2 regions of the Lysinibacillus sp. PWR01 genome follow, and region 1 is predicted to be linked to the other one. Evidence: riboswitches for the same ligand, from Rfam matches in the RefSeq annotation. Region 1 holds a riboswitch; the other holds the start of a gene.
The links. A riboswitch is a leader RNA that binds a small molecule or an ion and turns the genes downstream of it on or off. The one in region 1 is predicted to bind FMN.
Positions count from the first base shown of each region.

Region 2: another riboswitch for FMN. It lies ahead of ribE (riboflavin synthase); the one in region 1 lies ahead of ACEVFT_RS09220 (ECF transporter S component).

Region 1 covers NZ_JBHERJ010000047.1:361,481-368,234, reverse strand. The annotation lists gene ACEVFT_RS09225 (sodium-dependent transporter) at 1-997, opposite strand, end outside; gene ACEVFT_RS09220 (ECF transporter S component) at 1,239-1,826, opposite strand; FMN riboswitch at 2,045-2,231, opposite strand; gene ACEVFT_RS09215 (RNA polymerase subunit sigma) at 2,369-3,655, opposite strand; gene sigX (RNA polymerase sigma factor SigX) at 3,652-4,185, opposite strand; gene ACEVFT_RS09205 (ATP-binding protein) at 4,264-6,039, opposite strand; gene ACEVFT_RS09200 (response regulator transcription factor) at 6,032-6,748, opposite strand.
Region 2 covers NZ_JBHERJ010000016.1:52,152-58,905, reverse strand. The annotation lists gene ACEVFT_RS02135 (YibE/F family protein) at 1-726, opposite strand, end outside; FMN riboswitch at 947-1,072, shown strand; FMN riboswitch at 1,189-1,314, shown strand; gene ribE (riboflavin synthase) at 1,541-2,179, shown strand; gene ribB (3,4-dihydroxy-2-butanone-4-phosphate synthase) at 2,206-2,835, shown strand; gene ribH (6,7-dimethyl-8-ribityllumazine synthase) at 2,851-3,318, shown strand; gene ACEVFT_RS02115 (spore germination protein) at 3,473-4,924, shown strand; gene ACEVFT_RS02110 (ATP-binding protein) at 5,236-6,543, shown strand; gene ACEVFT_RS02105 (histidine phosphatase family protein) at 6,642-6,754, shown strand, end outside.

The sequences.
Region 1 (6,754 bases):
CCATAAATGCCGCGACAATAATTTCATATAAACTAAATGATGACGTTAATGTAGCAAATAAAAATAGTAATAAAAACATCGCTAAAAATACTTCACCGAATGGCATTTGACTGAAAGCTGTTGGTAGCACCATAAATAGCAAACCTGGACCCGCTGCTGGCTCTAAATCAAAGGCGAACACAACAGGGAAAATCGCTAATCCTGCTAAAAATGAAACTAGCACAGTTAACAGCACAACAGAACCTGCTGAATTGGGCAGACTTACATCTTTTTTTAGATAGGAACTATATGTAACAAGACAAGAGAATCCTACTGCTAACCCAAAGAACGATTGCCCCAGCGCTTCTAATAATGCCTTTCCAGTAATATTCGAGAAATCAGGCCATAAGAAGAATTTTACGCCCTCCATTGCCCCATCCAATGTAACAGCGCGCACAACAAGGACAATGAACATTATAAAGAGTAGCGGCATCATCCATTTATTGGCCTTTTCGATCCCATTTTGTACACCTAACGAAATCACAAGTACATTGGCTAATGTAAACAACACTAAACCAACTAGCGTAATCCAAGGCGTACCTATAATTTTTCCAAATAGCTCAGCTGGATCTACTGCTGGATCGATTACAGCGCCAGCAACACCGAGCCCGCTATAAATAAAGATCCAACCTCCAACTACACTATAAAAAGTTAATAATAAAAAACAACCTAGTACACCCATTCGACCAATCCAAGCCCAGCCTGGCTTTGTCGGAGCGATTTTTTTATATGCCGTTACAGCCTCCGATTGTGTACCACGTCCCAAAACATACTCGGACAATAGCATTGGTAACCCTATTAATAAGGTAAATAACACAAAGATTAGGAAAAACGCTCCTCCACCACTTTGTCCCGTTACATAGGGTAGTTTCCAAATTGCCCCTAGTCCAATTGCAGCACCCGCTGATGCTAGAATAAATCCTAATTTACTAGACCACTGTCCCTTTTGTTCACTCATCTCTTCAAACTCCTCAAACATTCTAAACTCTTCCCTATTTTACATGAAAATATAGCTTTCGACTAGGTCATAATGATAAAGTACTAGATAGCTAGCTTACTCCATTACTTTTTTCTATGTTTATCCGTTAGTTTTGCCTTTCTATCCGTTCCTTTTAGTAATTTATCCGTTACACCTTAAACCCTATCCATCATTTCTTCAACAAAAAACCTCGGGTATATTCACCCGAGGTTAGCGTATATTATTTTGATATATAGATAGAACGCTGACGGTCGATCCATTTGCGCATTGTAGTAAATAAAAACGCCATAATAGCCGTTAATAAAATACCTTTCACAATGTTAAATGGTAAAATCCCAGCGACAATCATTTTATAAAGTGAGTCACCTACAACAGGTTCCATTCCTAAGAAGTATGTGTACATCGGTAAAAATACTACATAGTTTAAAATACTCATGCCTACTGCCATTACGACTGTACCTGTTGCTAAACCTCCAACAAGACCAGCAATTGTTTTAAAGCGATTAAAAATAAAGCTTACTGGTAAAATAAATAAAATACCTGTTGTAAAGTTAGCAATATGACCTACTGGCACACCTGTTGGCGTTCCTGAGAAAATCCAATCCAATACATTTTTAAATAACTCTACTAAAATACCAGCTACAGGCCCCATTGTGATGGCTGCTATTAATGCAGGCATATCACTAAAGTCCACTTCCAAAAATGCTGGGAACGGCGGAATTGGGAAATTAAAAAGCATTAATAAAAACGAAATACTGCTCAGCATACCAATCGTAATAAACGATTGAAGTTTAACATTCTTCTTCATAGAAAACTCTCTCCTCTTTGCTGATTCAATCTCGCAAGAAGAAAGGTGACGATCTTTCAATTGTTAGCATGAAAAAACCCTTATGCATGAAAAAGCACAAGGGAGAAAGGCATGACGAATAAGCGTCAATATAAACTATTTTTTGAGCACTGTTTAAAAAGCCCTACAAAAAAGCGCTCGGCTATAGTTCACTTCATAACAATGAATGACGATCGTACCTCCATCTTCTCCCATCCAGACTTTAACTGTCGGCCTTGGAATCACACCAAGTCAGCCATGCAAATAAATTTGCACAGGTCGCGGGCTGAAGAGTGTAGCATAAACCATTCGAGTTAATGAAAAACATTAACGGTTTACCACTCTATTACCGCCGGTCGGGATTTTCACCCTGCCCCGAAGATGAATCATATTATTTTATACTACAACCTTACTATAATTAATTATCAAGAAAAAGTAAATAGTTCTGCTTAAAAAAATCCGATTAGATTTGTATGTATTATAAAAATGGAGCATTCCATGCTACAGGAATGCTCCATTTTTGACTAAGGCATATATTGTTTATTTGGCCCCACAGGCTTTGGCAAATACGTTTTCAAATCGAATCCTTCCCAGCTTTCTTGGACCACATTATCTAAGCGTAATTGTTGGCCAAAGCCAGCGGCAGTTAACATCATGGCCTCAATCAATTGCGTGGCGCGGATTGGCTCCATCGATGCTAAATCTAAGGGGATATCAAATGTAACGACGACACCTTCCGCTTCCTCTTTCACGGTATAAGTCACGTTTTCAGGAACAACTGTTACATAAACATCATCATTTTTGTTTTTCATGAGTGTAAGTGCCTCTGTAACATTTACAAATGTTTGACGGAAATCTGGTGACAGATATTCCGCACCATTACCATCTTGGTATAAATAATAATTAAAATGTTTGGCGTTTGTTAATGACATAGCTTGGCTTGGCTCGCCCTCTTGAGAAAACTCATAAGGTGTGCCATCTTCATTTTGAATCTCCACTTCCGTATATTCAGAATCTGAGAATGTATCTTCCAAAGTTCCTTTGTACTCATTGACGGTAGCTGAAGCAACATCATAGTCATTGTCCTTTGGTAAAACGTGGACAAGCTTGTCTTCCTTCTCCTTCAGTTCACCTTTAAAAGGATGATAATCTGTAAAACCTTTGGCTTCTTCATCAATTTGAGGAGCGTATTTCTCATACATCTGTAAGGTAGAAGGTTTTTCTGTTCCAAAATCAGTTGCTACACGCTCATTTGGTATCACATATGTCATTGGAACACTTTCCGCATCACGTCCTGCTAAACCAATACGGAAAACGACAGCATCTTTCACATCTTCCTCATAGACAGATGACCGTAAAGATAACATGCGCTCATGCTCCGATACAATACTGGATTGAAGCGCTTCATCCTGCGTAGCAGCGTCTTTAGCAGAACGATCTTCCTGTAAAGTAGCGTAATTAGCCGTTTCTGGAGTACTAGCTAGATCTTTTTGGCTAGCGTCATTATTCATGAACATGGAGCCAACGAGTACCGTTAGCGCGAAAACTGCTGCTACACTCGTAAAAATCGGCATTTTTCGGAACTTAGATCGTGATGGTCGTTCATCTTGGCTCAAAGGTTTACTTTCTTGTCGTGCTTCTTCATTCACTATAGGTTGTTGTATCGCTTCTTGAAGGTGACTATTATCCTGCAAGCGAGCATCTGCCATTAACCGATTTAATATTTCTTCTTTTGAACGGTGGTCAGAAAGCTTAGGGGCATTGTTCAATACATATTCAAGCTGTTCATCATCAAATGGCTTATGCGTCATTGCCGTTTCGCCTCCTGTTCTCTAATCGGCTGTAGCTGTTGCCTTAAAAATTTAATGGCTCGATGCTGGGTCGTTTTTACCTTAGCTTCTGTCCAATCTAGTATTTGCGCTGTTTCTGCGATCGATAAGTCCTGAAAATAGCGCATTATAATGACCATTTTTTGGTCGCCTGTACAGTTTTCAAGTGCTGATTCTACCTGCATAAATTCATCACTGGCCTGTAGCATATCTTCCGGTGATGGTGTGGTTGAATGGAGCTGTTCCGTTTCCCAGTCAAAGAAATCATGTGAATGCTTTTGGCGTACAGCTTGCTTTCTAAAATGATCAATCGCTACATTTTTGGCAATAGCAAATAGCCATGTTTTCTCACTACTATTCCCTGCAAATTGATCATATGAGCGCAACACTCGTACATAAACTTCATGTGCTAAATCTTCGGCAAGTGTACGGTTTTTTACTAAATATATTAAAAACTGAAACACGTCTTGGTGATATGCATCGTATAGTCGATGGAACACGGAGTCATTCAAAGCACTCCACCCCCGTTCTATAATATTTGTCGTCTTACATTCATAGAAGTTACAGCCAATTAATAGCAATACATGTTATTAATCGAACGGTAAATAAAACGTGAAGGTCGTACCCTCTTTCAGCACACTGTCTACCATAATATTACCTGAGTGTGCCTTCACAATATTTCTAGCAATGGCTAAGCCGAGACCAGTTCCACCTTTGGAACGGGTACGTGCCTTATCGGCTTTGTAAAAGCGTTCAAAGACATATGGTAAGTCATCCTGAGGAATGCCATGCCCTGTATCTTGAACAGATATTTTAGCAAATGTCGGCTCCTGCTCGATTTTTACAGTCACAGACCCTTCATCTGTATGTCTAAGTGCATTATCGACTAAATTTGTAAGCACTTGTTCAATCCGATCCTCATCAATATTAATCATGGCCTCGTCATTAAATTCACTGTCAAATTGCAGACGAACGTGCTTTTCCTTTGCTACCTGAGCAAATTTTTGTGTAATACGCTCGAATGTCGAATTGATCGGTAATTCATCTTTATAAAGCGTCATATGCCCTGATTCCATGCGTGCCAAATCTAATAGATCTGTCACAAGGCGACCCATTCGCTTCGATTCATCATAAATAATTTTGGTAATCTCATTACGCTCTTCCTGATCCTGAATAAAATCATCGTCCATTAATGCTTCAGAGTAACCTTGTAGCATGGCAATCGGTGTCCGTAGTTCGTGAGAAACATTGGCGATAAAATCGGATCTTAGTTTTTCTAAGCGATGTTGTTCAGTCATATCACGAATAACAGCCACAGCCCCACGTATCATTTCACCACTATAAAGAGGACTAATCGTAAATGTATAGTAGTTGCCATCCATTTCAATTTCCTCTTCTAGTTTATCCTCAAACATCAGCACATGATCAAGCATATGATACAGCTCTGGGGGGATAGGCTTTGCACTTTGCGAGCCTTTATTCACAAACCACTTTTGCATTAAACGTTCTGCTGGTGGGTTACTTAATAATATTGTACGATCACGGTTAAAGGTAATCACTGCATCTGTCATAGATGTCAAAATATTCGAAAGCTGTTCGTTTTCTTGATTGATAACCTCTAAATTGTGCTTTAATTGACGACCCATTTGGTTGAAGGCAACGGCAAGTTGACCAATTTCATCATTTTGCGTTGTAGGCATTTTCGCTTCAAAATTTCCTTTCGCAATTTCAAAAGCCAACTCACGCATTTTTCTTAATGGCGAAGTAATACGTGAAGAAAGGAAAAATGCGAAGAATGTCGTCAGCACAAATGCTATGAAGGCAGCTAAAAAGACAATTTTCGTTGTTTCCTTAGACGTTTTATGTAGCGCATCTGGGCTTTGATAGATGAAGACAGCTCCATGTACTGCATTTTCAACATTTAGGGGGAAACCAAGTACGACATACGATTCCATCTTTTCTTGATCAGTAGAAGAAGGCATCATCATTTCTTTAATAATGGGTTCATCTGATTGAAACACTTCATGAAAAGATTTATTGGCTAAAATAGTATCTTGTATTTCTTTTTTGTTGACACCCTCCTGCATTGCAAAGGATACTTCAACATGGCTTATCGCGATCAATGCATTGGTCCCTGTAGGTAAAATATCTTTTAATAATTCCGAAGTAGATTCTGCTGTTTCATTGTCATCTACTATACTTGCCACTGTTGCAGCTGTCTGACGCAATGAAATTTCTGCTTGCTGCATATGATAATTTTGAAGAAATTCAAGCATTAATACCGTGAAAACAAATAATACAAATGAAACGAGAAGCAATATGGTTACCCATAGCTTCCCGACAACACTATTCCATATTCTATTCATTGACAACCTCAAATTTGTATCCAACGCCCCAAACTGTCACAATCATTTTAGCAGCGTTTTCAGAAACTCGGTTGAGCTTTTCACGTAACCGTTTTACATGTGTATCCACTGTACGTAAATCACCAAAGAAGTCATAATGCCATACTTCTTTTAGTAGTTGTTCACGGTCAAATACTTTGTCTGGCGATTTCGCTAAAAAGTACAGTAATTCATACTCTTTTGGTGTTAAATTGACCTCAATCCCCTCTGCTGTTACACGGTGTGCGTCGTGATCAATCATTAAATGCTGGAACACCACCAAATCTTTTGAAGAGGATGCATTCGTCGTTGGTGAGAAAGCTTGTGAACGGCGTAAAATAGCCTTCACACGTAAAACAACCTCACGAGGACTAAATGGTTTTACAATATAGTCATCTGCGCCAAGCTCAAAGCCTTGTACACGATTCGCTTCTTCGCCTTTTGCAGTTAATAAAATAATCGGTGTTGCTGCGCGTTCTCGAATTTCCGCACACACTTCTAGCCCATCTTTTTCAGGCATCATAATATCAAGTAAAATACAGTGATACTCTTTTTCTAAAGATTTCTCGATCGCTTGTTCACCATTTTCTGCCTCGTCAACAAGGTATCCTTCTCGCTCTAGATACATTTTTAATAAGCGGCGAATACGATCCTCGTCGTCTACTACTAATACTGAAATATTTTCTGACACTTTCAC
Region 2 (6,754 bases), on a different contig from region 1:
AAATTGCATTTCTTCATAACGAAGACCATTTTCACCTGTCAACCACATCACAATTGAGCTAATGATAAGTGCTATAATGGTTCCTAAAAGTGTGGACACAATGGCTACATACGTTTTTGTATTCAATCCGCTAATAAGTAGGAGCGAAATAATGGTAAATAACAGGGCACAAATACCACTAACGAATAACAGACTTACGCCCCCATGTGTAACATAAAGATCTAATGCAAATGATAAGATCAAGGCATTGACAACCAAACTAATGATAGAAAACAAGCCCTGTCTTTTGCCTATAATGAGTAAGGCAAAAATAAAAATCCACGCAATCATGATCATGGTTTGATCACGTTTTAAATCGAGGATGGTACCTGTTAACCCTGATTGTGTTGCGTGATTATCTATGGTGACAAAGATTTCATTGCCTACATGGTATTTTTGATCAAAAGCACCAGAAGAAGAATAGTCATTCATCAAATGAATGGATTGCCCCTTATACTGTCCATTTTTGATCATGGCCGTAATTTCCTGTGTAAACAATTCATCCTCATTCTCATACATATCTGTCATCGGTTCCGATTCTGTGACGTTCACCTGTATTACTTCCGCTATCGGTCGATCATAAAATTGTTCATTATGATGGACGAAAACAATTGAAATTCCACAACAGAGTGCTAATAAGGCATAGAAAACACCTTGCTTAAACGGTATATTTTTTAAAAATGTCAAGGAAATGACCTCCAAACTGTTAGACTGAATAGTCACCTGTAAAGGAACGTTTTTTTGATTGAGAAGTTTCACAAACAAGTTAAATGTCATCATTTTAATAATTTCTTTTACATTTATCAAGTCACGTCAGAGCTGCTTAAAATTTATATGACGAAAAAAATTTAAAAAGAAGGATGGATAATATAATAAAATAGTGTTATCGTAAGACTAGCTAAATAAAAGTATCCTTCGGGGTAGGGTGAAATTCCCGATCGGCGGTGATGAAGCAATTCAAAGTCCGTGAGCGCAAGCTGATTTGGTGCAAATCCAAAACCGACAGTGACAGTCTGGATGGGAGAAGGGTAAAAATGCGAGCTTTTTAAATTGATTCTAATTTAGAAGGTTTATTTGACTATGCATTTATTACGCCACTTCCCAATCATCTTTTGGGAAGTTTTTTTATTTAGCTACAATCGAATAGAAGATGTTCTTCGGGGTAGGGTGAAATTCCCAATCGGCGGTGATGAAGCAATTCAAAGTCCGTGAGCGCAAGCTGATTTGGTGCAAATCCAAAACCGACAGTGATAGTCTGGATGGGAGAAGAACAAATGAGATGACAGTCTATGGAAAAAATCGTTTTCAAGTAGGCTTATTTGTTGATGTCTTATACTCCCAAAACCCCTTTGATGAAAGGGGTTTTTATTTTTTTATTTATTGTTAATTAGTGAAGGGAGAAGGATAAAACACAAAAACAGGTGGATAGAATTTCAGAAATGACGGATAAAACTTCAAAAGTGAAGGATAGAAGTGCTAATAAAGTAGAGTAGGTGATGAAATGTTTACAGGGCTTGTAGAGGATATTGGTGTCGTAAAAGCTATGCAAAGCGATTGGGACAGTATGAAAATTACGGTTCAATCAGCCATGATAGCGGAGGATGTCAGGCTTGGCGACAGTATAGCAGTCAATGGTGTTTGTTTAACGGTGACACATTTTACTGATCAGCAGCTTACAATGGATGTTATGCCTGAAACAGTCAAAGCAACAAATTTACAGCAGCTGGCACTTGGTGATTCTGTTAATTTGGAGCGTGCCATGCCTGCCAATGGACGATTTGGCGGTCATTTTGTTGCTGGTCATGTTGATGGAGTCGGTAAAATTTTGCGCATACGTCCAGTAGCAAATGCCGTTTATATGGATATTGAAATGTCAGAAGAACTAACAAGCTTTTGTATTCCGAAGGGTTCCATAACTATTGATGGCACAAGCTTAACCCTTTTTCATGTTGAAGCGAATCGTGTCACGATTTCACTCATTCCTCATACTTACAAAGAAACCGTTTTAGGTATGAAGAGGGTTGGAGCAATCGTTAATATCGAAACAGATTTAGTTGGTAAATATATTTTACAGCAACTAAAAAAAGGGCAAGTAACGCCAACAATTACGAGAGATTATTTAGCACAACATGGTTTTTAAAATAACAGAATGAGGAGATGATAATCGTGCTACATACAATTGAAGAAGCCATTGAGGATTTAAAGCAAGGCAACATGATTGTGGTGGTCGATGATGAGGATCGGGAAAATGAAGGAGATCTGTTGGCACTCGCTGAATTCATCACACCTGCAACGATCAACTTTATGGCAACCTATGGTAGAGGTTTAATCTGTACACCGATTTCGCAACAGATCGCACAAAAGCTAGATTTACATCCGATGGTTCAGCGCAATACGGATAACCATCAAACCGCATTTACGGTGAGTATTGACCATGAAGATACAACGACAGGGATTAGCGCCTTTGAGCGTGCATTGACAATACAGAAAATGATAGAAAAGCAAGCTAAGCCGACTGATTTTCGTCGACCAGGTCATATTTTTCCGCTGATTGCGAAGGAGCATGGTGTGTTAGAACGGAGAGGGCATACTGAAGCGACAGTTGATTTGGCGAAGCTTTGTCATAGTATACCAGCAGGTGTTATTTGTGAAATTATGGGGGATGATGGGCAAATGCTTCGTTTTGAGGAACTGACAAAGTTCGCGGCACATCATGGCTTAAAAATGATATCAATAGAAGCATTGGTTGTTTATCGTAATCAGTTATCCACAAATGAAAATAAAATTTCTATTTAAAAAGGAGCAAGAACAATGGGTCAAACATTTGAAGCACAATTAATTGGAACGGATTTAAAAATTGCAGTAGTTGTAGGTCGTTTTAATGAGTTCATTACAAGCAAATTATTGGATGGAGCAATGGATGGTTTAACACGCCATGGGGTTGATCCCGCATCTATTGATGTCGCATGGGTTCCAGGGGCTTTTGAAGTTCCTTTTATTGCGAAACAACTGGCAGAAACAAAGAAATATGATGCCATTATTGGTTTAGGTACCGTTATTCGTGGCTCTACAACTCATTATGACTATGTTTGTAATGAATCAGCAAAAGGCATTGCCAATGTATCGTTAACAACGAATGTACCTGTTATTTTCGGTATTGTCACGACTGAAAACATTGAACAGGCGATTGAAAGAGCAGGCACGAAATCTGGTAATAAAGGCTATGATGCTGCAATGTCTGCGATTGAGATGGCGAATCTAAAGAAAATGATTGGATGAGGATAATTTGAATAACTCGTCACAACATTTGTTTCTTTGAATATTTTGAACAACCGTGGGAAAAATATGCTTAAGTGTATTTATTGAAGGTGATTGTTTTCATAAATGTACTAATCTTGAGCTGGCTCAGTAGGAGATGAGAAGTATTTCATCAATGGAACAAATGATCAATTTGAAAATGTTGAAATCACTATTTCAACGCTCTGCTGATGTGATTTTCCAACAATATAATTTTCAGCAATATACAGTACATTTGATAACTTGTGATGCAATGGTCAATGAGCAAATACTTCAAACTGTGGTTGTTCAACGTGTTCAATCTTTGTTAAGCAAAGTCTCTGAGGACATGTTAGAGGAAGAAATCGAACAGCATTTACACATACCCTATTTACAAAAGATTTCATCGAAAGAGGATGCAGTGACAAGAGTCTATAAAGGCCATGTCTTATTGTATTTTGAAGAAAATCAGTTACTTTATTCTAGCGATATTTCAAAAAGACCAAATCGAGAGCCTGGGGAAACAACACTAGAACTAGTGGTCAAAGGACCTAGAGATGACTTTATTGAAGATGTTTTTATTAATATTGCTTTATTAAGAAAACGATTACCCACTAATTCTTTTAGTGTTGAGACATTAGAAATTGGCAAGCGTTCTAAAACAACAGTAGCCATCCTTTATATGGAAGACATTGTGAATTTAAATATGCTGGAACAAATTCGACTTCAATTACAAAAAATCGATACGGATATTGTTATCAATGGTGATTTGTTAATGGAAACAATCGAAAAGACAGCAACCATCCTTCCAAGACATGATTATACAGGAAGACCTGATTTTGCTTTGCAGTCATTAATTAATGGGCGAATATTAATAATGATTGATGGCGTATCCTATGCTTTAATTACGCCTACAAATATTATGCTACTCTTTAAATCGGCAGAGGATAATGAATATCCAATCATTGTCAGTTCACTGGAGCGATTACTTCGAATTGTAGGGATATTAATTAGTATGCTATTACCAGGTTTGTGGCTTGCGTTGACGACTTATCATCAAGAGCAGCTTCCTTTTATTCTTCTTGCAACGGTTGTTGAGTCGAGAACAGGGCTACCTTTTCCAACGATTCTTGAAATATTAATGATGCTATTTATGTTTGAATTGTTTCGGGAAGCCAACTTGCGTCTACCAAGTGCAATCAGTGGCTCAATCAGTGTTGTGGGAGGATTAATTATTGGTGATGCTGCCATTAAAGCAGGTGTTACAAGTCCTTCGATGATTGTTGTGATTGCCATTTCAAGTATTGCTGCTTTTACACTGGTCAATCAATCCTTTGTGACGGCTATGAGTATTTTTCGATTAATCATTATTATGGCTTCTGCGTTTTTTGGTTTATTTGGTTTCTTTATTTCAGTCTTTTTCATACTGCTATATACGGCTAATATGCAAGTCTTAGGAGTGCCCTATATAAACTTTAGTGCAGACTTTGAAAAGGGCAGTCTTCGAAAGTCATTATTGCGCCCCTCTCCAAAGAGCTATACGAAACGACCTTCGTTTTTAAAGCCACAGGATCAAACACGTACTTCGGATAAGAAGAAGCAAATGTAAGAGAAGATCAGGTATTGTCGGTACCTGATCTTTTTTGTGACCTTTGCTTTAGTGGCCTTTTTCATTTTCCATTTAAATAGGAAATGAGACATAAAACGCTATTACTTACCTTTTTAGTTTACTTTCTTGTCAAGGATTATTAAACTATTGGTTACGGTGTGTAATTTTAGGAATGAATAAAATAAAAATTGATTTTGTGTTTTAATTTATGTAGGATATACAAGCAATGTTTGCTTTACAAACAAAAAATAGAGTTAATTATAATATAATAATATTCTAGAATATTTATAGATGAGGAAGTACCGTTTTTTATGAAAAATAGAAAAATAAAACTAATATTAATTCTATCAACGATTTTATTATGTTTGTTTACAAGTTTAAACATCTTTACATCCTATGTAAAAATAAAAAAGACCGTTGAAGAGTCGATTGCCAATCAAAGTTTAGAGGCAGCCCATTCTATTGCTGCATCCATTGATACGGATGCATATCAGCAATTTTTGAATAATCCACAGGAAAATGATTATTATTGGAAAGTAAGAAGTTATTTAAATGATGCAAGAATAAAATTAGGGGCACTATTTGTTTACACCTTAAAGGTGGACAATCCTGAAGTATCAATAGCCATGATTACGGGGATGCCAAAAGAAATGAAAGAGGGCTTTGGAATTGGGGTGATTTGTACTGTTCCTGCAAAGCAAGTTAAAAAAGCCTATAACGGTGAAACCTATGTCACAGAGGTAATTCATGATTCTGTACATGGGTCTTATTTGTCGGTTGGTGCACCCATCAAAGATGACAATGGGAAAATTATCGGGTATTTAGGCATTGACATCAGTGCAGATACGCTAAATGGTATTAAGGGTAAAGTCATTGAAGACAACTTATTTAATTTTATTTTTAATGGTGTGCTTATTTTAATTGTCATCGGTTCTTTTTTATTTTTACAAAGATGGTATCAAAAAGAGGTAGCGAAGGAAGTTGGAGCTACAGAGGACACGTACCTAGCAGAAATCAAAACATTGATTACTTCGGTGTCGTCCCTTCGTCATGATTTTACGAATCATATTCAAGTGTTACATGGTTTATTACAATTAGAAAAAACAGATCAGGCTAAACAATATTTATCTTCACTATCGAAAGAAGTGCAAGCGATTAAATCATTAAAATTAAATATTGATCATCCAGGTTTATCCATATTATTGCAAACGAAGAAATTAACGGCTCAAAATCATAATATCGATATGGATTTTACTATTTCTCAAGATGACTTTAATAAGATTAAAACTACAGATTTAATCAAGATTCTATCTAATTTAATTGATAATGCGATTGATGCTGCTGTTGAATTACCTGAGGAACAACGTAAAATTAAAATTTGCTGTTCAGCAGATGAGGCACAGTATGAATTTAAAATTACTAATACAGGGCCAAATATTGCGAATTCTGATCAAATATTTAAGCAAGGATTTTCAACGAAAAAACATGAGAATGGTAGATTAAGAGGCCAAGGCTTATTTATTGTGAAAGAAATTGTTGCTAAATATAATGGTCATATTTCAATTGATTCATCAAAACATTTAGAAACGACTGCCATTGTCCATCTTCCAATAAAATAAAAGAAAAAGCTTTCTACAAGAAATTGTAGGGAGCTTTTTTCTATGTATAGAACATACATTACAAAGTAGAAAGTGATATGATGAAGGAGATGAAGAAAATGGAAAAGGCTCTCCTGGCGTTATTGAGAAAGGGTGGGCTCACTTTATATGCAAGGCATGGGACTGCAACTGTCGGTGTCGATCAAGCCTATGGTACATTGCACAGTTGTCG